2 regions of the Fischerella sp. JS2 genome follow, and region 1 is predicted to be linked to the other one. Evidence: predicted binding sites of a transcription regulator. Region 1 holds the regulator's gene; the other holds the start of a gene.
What was found. The regulator HrcA, encoded in region 1, represses chaperone genes, less so after heat shock. The targets are predictions, from matches to a motif close to TTAGCACTCNNGANTCNNGAGTGCTAA.

Region 1 (3,208 bases):
GTCAAGATGACTATTTTCTGCAAACATAAATAGTATCTAGGAAACGTCTGAGATTGTTTGTGAAAACTTTCTTAGAGGTCTTACCTATATGCTTCATACTTGCTTTGTTTCATCCAAAATCTCAAATCCCAAATTTAAAATCGGAATGAAAGGTCAAGCTATTACCCAAATTAGTGTAGAAGAACTCGCCCAACGTTTATCTAAAGGTGAGTCTAATCTTCAGCTTGTGGACGTGCGTGAACCACAGGAAGTCGCGATCGCTCACATTGAGGGTTTTGTTAACTTACCTCTAAGTGAATTTGCTGAATGGGGAAATGAAATCCACACGTGCCTAGATCCTGATGTTGAAACCTTGGTACTTTGTCATCATGGCATTCGTTCTGCTCAGATGTGTCAGTGGCTGGTTAATCAAGGATTTACAAATGTGAAAAATATTTCTGGTGGTATTGATGCCTACTCAATGTTAATTGACCCTTCAATTCCTATGTATTAACCGTAAATGACGATTGTAAGTCTTTTCTGCTATTGTGAACTCAAGAGTTAATATATTTTACTGAGTAATTAGCAATACTCTTGATCTATGAATTTGCGTAAATATAGTTAAGAAGGCAGATGGCAGAAGGACATCCTCACGAATAAATTCCGGGAATTTAATAAAGTTCCTACGCGTTTGTTTATTTTATATAGATAAATTCACTTTCTTTAAACCATATGGCAAAGAACAGAGGACTTAACTTTTGTATCAAATAATATACTTTTTTCCTTCTGCCATGCCAGGTGACGCCTCTTTCTTTATGCCGGGAGAAGAGTCCACCGCACTGGCTCCTCTGCCCTCTGCCTTTCTTCGGTAAGAATTACTGAGATTCAGAAGGATTTTGCAGTGAGCAATTTTTCACATGTATATCAAAGTCTTTTTCAAGATACTTTTGTTGAGAGATAAAAAAATAGATTTGTTGTAACGTATTTTCAGATACTTCAATTATTTAGTATTTTGCTTAACTAATATTAATGCTTTTTGCTTCTCATCTTAATAAATTTTTGATTTTTAAAAACTAATTAAAATTTTGCTTTGGTAAACATTTAGCTATGCAAGTCCAGCTAACCAATCGTCAACAGCACATTCTTTGGGCAACAGTACGTCACTACATCGCCACAGCAGAGCCTGTTGGCTCCAAAGCCCTGCTAGAAGAGTACAATCTGGGTGTTAGCTCAGCCACGATTCGCAACGCTATGGGTGTGTTAGAAAAAGCCGGGCTACTTTATCAACCACACACTTCTGCTGGGCGAGTTCCTTCTGACTCTGGCTATCGAATTTATGTTGATCAGTTGATCACACCTTCGGAAACTCTAGCCAGACAAGTAGAAGCAACACTGCAAAAGCGCCTGAACTGGGAAGACAGTAGTCTAGAAAGCTTACTGCAAGGGGCAGCCCAAATTTTAGCGACCCTAAGTGGCTGCATCAGCTTGATTACAATACCACAAAATGTTAGTGCTATGGTGCGGCATTTGCAATTGGTGCAAATTGAAGTCGGACGAGTCATGCTGATCGTAGTCACGGATAGTTATGAAACACATTCAGCATTATTAGATTTGCCACCAAAAGGCAAAGACATACAATTTGATCCAGAAGTGATAGATCGAGAGTTGCAACTTGTTTCTAACTTTTTAAATAACCAATTACGTGGGCGCAGTTTGTTAGAGGTGGCTAATCTCGATTGGAGTGATTTAGATCGGGAATTTCAGCACTATGGTGAGTACTTAAAAAATTCCCTGGCAGAATTTAGTCGTCGCAGTTTGACGCCAGGCGTTACACAGATCATGGTGCGTGGGATGGCAGAAGTTTTGCGACAACCAGAATTTGCCCAACTACAACAAGTGCAAACTATCATCCAACTATTGGAGGAAGAACAAGAACAACTGTGGCGATTAATATTTGAGGAAAATGAGACTGAGGAAGTGGGTAAACCACCGGTAACAGTGAGGATTGGCTCAGAGAATCCTCTTGAACCAATTCGCAACTGTAGTCTAATTTCTTCCACCTACCGCCGTGGTTCATCACAGGTAGGAAGCGTGGGAGTTTTGGGGCCAACACGCCTAGATTACGAAGGAGCGATCGCACTCGTTGCTGCTGCTGCTGAGTATTTATCAGAGGCTTTCAGTTATCTAAATCCCTCATGAGAAAAATTGCCTTTGGGTTGCTTTGGATAGGATTGATTGCGTATGCTTTCTTGTTTACTCCTCCCAATCAACCCGATACTTTTGAGTTAATTAAAAATCTATCTACTGGTCAATGGCAAGGTATTAACCCCTTAGTGATTGCATTGTTCAATATTATGGGTATCTGGCCTATTATTTACAGTGCAGTCCTGTTTGTTGATGGTAGAGGACAAAAAGTTCCAGCTTGGCCATTTATTGCTGCTTCTTTTGCTGTAGGGGCGTTTGCTTTGTTACCCTATTTGGTTCTCAGGGAACCAAATCCGCAATTTTATGGTGAAAAGAGTATTTTGATCAAAATCTTAGATTCTCGTTGGACGGGTGTTTTCCTGAGTATTGGGACGGCTATTTTGGTTGGCTATGGTATTAGACAAGGAGATTGGAGTAATTTTGTCCAGCAATGGCAAACTAGCCGCTTTATTAACGTAATGAGTTGTGATTTTTGCCTACTGTGTGTATTATTTCCTGCTTTATTGGGGGATGATATGACGCGGCGTGGTTGGAAAAGTTCTAGAATATTTTGGCTGATAGCTTTAATTCCGTTATTTGGCCCTTTGTTATATCTGTGCATACGTCCATCTTTGCCAGAACTACAGGTGGATTATTCGTGAGTAGTTGAATTTTTGAGATATCGAACACAGATAAACACAGATAAACACAGATGTAGACGCCTGTAAGGATGGCTTAAGGCAGGGTACACTGATGGGTTATGGGTTACTAAATTGATCGCTTTGCTAAAAAATATTTTGACGCTTAATTGGACAGAGGTAAATCCTGTCATCTTATCTTTGTTTTCTTTGGTTGGTATTTGGCTGTTTATTTATTGTGGTCTTCTGTTTTTTGATGGTAGGATGCAATGGCTTCCTTTTTGGCCTTTTGCTTTAGCAACAGTGAGTTCGGGGGTGCTGGGTTTATTACCTTATTCGGCGTTACGCGAATCTAATCAAGAATTTGCTGGGCAGAAGGATGGTTTGTTGCAACTAGTAGATTCTCG
Region 2 (3,208 bases), 820 kb from region 1:
ATGGCTTTCAACTGTACGCTGACTAACATTTAGTTCTTCAGCAATTTCGCGGTTAGCTAAACCCCTAGCGACAAACTGGACAACTTTTAGTTCGGTTGGGGTTAACTGCACATCAAAGGGAACTTGAATACGCGAACCGTTGTCTCCTCCTTTGGCTTGATGTTCTTTCCAACGAATGGTTTGCTTGAGAGACGATTCTACTTGCGCCACCAACTCTTCTGGTTCAAAGGGCTTGACCATGTATACATCAGCACCTTTATTTAGTCCTTTGACCCGGTCTGCGCTTTGTCCCTTTGCTGAGAGAAATAGAACAGGAATCCAACTAGTGCGTTCGTTTTGCCGGACTTGTTCAACAAAAGTATATCCGTCCATTTCCGGCATCATCACGTCGCAGATGATCATATCTGGAACATCCTGCTCTAAAATTTCCAAAGCTTCTCGACCGTTTTCTGCGGTGATGACTTCGTATCCCCGGAATTCCAAGTAATCCTTCACCAGCAAGATGAGGTTAGGGTCATCATCAATGAGTAGAAGTCGTTTGTATTCTTTCATGCTGGGTTCTTTCATAGCAGTGGCACTTGTCGCGCGTAGATCCATAGGGGCCTTGTATAGCGATCCTTTTTGGTGGATGATTGTGATGTTGTGCTTTTTCCCACTTAACTTGCCTTTGTTGAGTAAATGTTTCAAAATTGAAAATTACTTTCCCTGAAACTACTCTATCAATGGCAAAAGTCCAGTAAGGATACGTAGAGCAGTAGTATTTATAATGCGTTATTATATATCGCTTTGAAAGGAGCGGGCAAAAAACTTCAACAGAATAATAATCCTTATAGATTATCAAACTTCACTAGTTCTAAGATGCTCCCGGTAAACAGTTAATCCGCACTTGTGTAACTCACCGCTTCACCATATCCCTTGGATGTTAAGCTTCTGTTGCGCTGCTCTTCAGTAACCACAGAGGTTTCTGACAGAGGATGAACTAAAAAAGCATATTCTTCCACAATCTTATTTTCGATTAAATGTTCCTGGATAATCCGCTCGATAACTTCCGGGGTTGCTTGGCGATACCAGACACCATCCGGGTAAACCACCATTATCGGCCCAGAGCAACAAACTCGCAAGCAATTAGCTTTGGTTCTGAATATGCAACTAGGTCGCTCTTGTTGAGGCACATCTAACCTTAATTCCTTCAGGCGTTTTTTTAAATACTCCCATGCTTCCAGACTTGCTTGCTTTGAACAACATTTAGGCAATGTTTGATCAGCACAGATAAAAACATGTCGCTGAATTTTTTTTAGTCCCAAAGTTTCTATAGAGTAATTTAGGGCTTTATTTTCTGGTGGTGGAGTTGCCTTCTCTATTTTGTGGCTGGACTGGATCACTATTTTGTTACCCATCTCGCGCTTTCTGATTTCTGTTCTATAACAATTTCTAAACTTTGCAAATAAAGTTGACTATATATAACTATTCGTTACTTATATAAAAAAACCTGAAATACTAAAATAATTGAGTATTTTTACTTGAATTGGTGGTCATTTGTTAGTATTTATTCTCCTCACACCCCCCACCCTACCCTACGGGAACGCCTGATGACGAACGGGAAGCCCTTCGGGTAGTTTTCTCCGGGACGCTACTCTTACGAGAAGCCGCTAGCGCGTCTACGCGAACGCAGTCGCTCATGGGGAGACCACGCGCTTGTGCTACAACGGGGGGAATCCCCAAGGGCGCAGTGGCTCCCCAAGACCGCGCTGTCTCATCGCTAGCGCGTCTACACACCCCTCACACTCCCCCCAACCTCCCCATCACCCCCACACTTCTCCCAAAGTTCGGGAACCCGTACAAACCCAAATATTGCCATTGCCTACAGTGGTTCGCTAAATTAGCACTCAGGAGTTGAGAGTGCTAACTCTGGAGAAATTCGTATGGCAGCTGTATCTCTTAGCGTTTCTACTGTAAAACCTTTAGGCGATCGCGTATTTGTAAAAGTGAGCGCCTCTGAAGAAAAGACCGCTGGTGGTTTATATTTACCCGACACCGCCAAAGAAAAGCCCCAAGTTGGCGAAGTTGTTGCGGTTGGTGAAGGCAAAATCAAAGATGATGGTTCTCGTCAGCCAATGGATGTCAAAGTAGGGGATAAAGTTCTCTACTCTAAATATGCTGGTACTGATATCAAGCTAGGAACCGACGAATACGTATTGCTTTCTGAGAAAGACATTTTAGCAATTGTTTCTTAGTGATTGGTCATTGGTCATTGGTCATTGGTTTATTACAAATGACAAATGACAAAAGACAAATAACGAATGACAAATAACAAATGACAAAGGACAACTAAGAAATTATGGCAAAGCGCATTATCTACAACGAAAACGCTCGTCGCGCCTTAGAAAGAGGCATGGATATCCTGGCTGAGGCAGTGGCTGTTACCCTCGGTCCCAAAGGTCGTAACGTAGTACTAGAGAAAAAATTTGGCGCACCCCAAATCATCAATGACGGTGTGACCATTGCTAAAGAAATTGAATTAGAAGACCACGTTGAAAATACAGGCGTTTCTTTGATCCGCCAAGCTGCTTCCAAAACCAACGACGCTGCTGGTGACGGAACCACCACCGCTACTGTTTTGGCACACGCAATGGTCAAAGAAGGCTTGCGGAACGTAGCAGCTGGTGCGAATGCTATTCTGTTGAAGCGTGGTATTGATAAAGCTACCAACTTCTTAGTAGAAAAAATTAAAGAACACGCTCGTCCTGTTGAAGATTCCAAAGCGATCGCTCAAGTTGGTGCAATCTCTGCTGGTAACGACGAAGAAGTCGGTCAGATGATTGCTGAAGCAATGGACAAAGTAGGTAAGGAAGGTGTAATTTCCCTAGAAGAAGGGAAATCTATGACCACCGAATTGGAAATCACCGAAGGGATGCGCTTTGACAAAGGCTACATCTCTCCCTACTTCGCTACCGATCCTGAACGGATGGAAGCAGTATTTGACGATCCTTACTTACTGCTGACCGATAAGAAAATTGCTTTGGTACAAGATTTAGTACCCGTCCTTGAGCAAGTAGCACGTCAAGGCAAACCCTTAGTAATTATTGCCGAAGATATTGAAAAAGAAGCTTTGGCAACCTTGGTTGTTAACCGCCTGCGGGGTGTACTGAACGTAGCTGCGGTGAAAGCTCCTGGATTTGGCGATCGCCGTAAAGCAATGCTGGAAGAT

Region 2: a site for HrcA is predicted at 1,880-1,906, ahead of groES (co-chaperone GroES). Genes of this name have one in related genera too.

What each region holds. Positions count from the first base shown of each region.
Region 1 is NZ_CP135918.1:3,774,029-3,777,236, reverse strand. It holds gene RS893_RS15975 (rhodanese-like domain-containing protein) at 146-493, shown strand; gene hrcA (heat-inducible transcriptional repressor HrcA) at 1,087-2,178, shown strand; gene RS893_RS15965 (DUF2834 domain-containing protein) at 2,175-2,825, shown strand; gene RS893_RS15960 (hypothetical protein) at 2,961-3,208, shown strand, end outside.
Region 2 is NZ_CP135918.1:4,589,345-4,592,552, forward strand. It holds gene RS893_RS19415 (response regulator transcription factor) at 1-597, opposite strand, end outside; gene RS893_RS19420 (ferredoxin) at 876-1,397, opposite strand; gene RS893_RS19425 (hypothetical protein) at 1,570-1,776, opposite strand; gene groES (co-chaperone GroES) at 1,923-2,234, shown strand; gene groL (chaperonin GroEL) at 2,339-3,208, shown strand, end outside.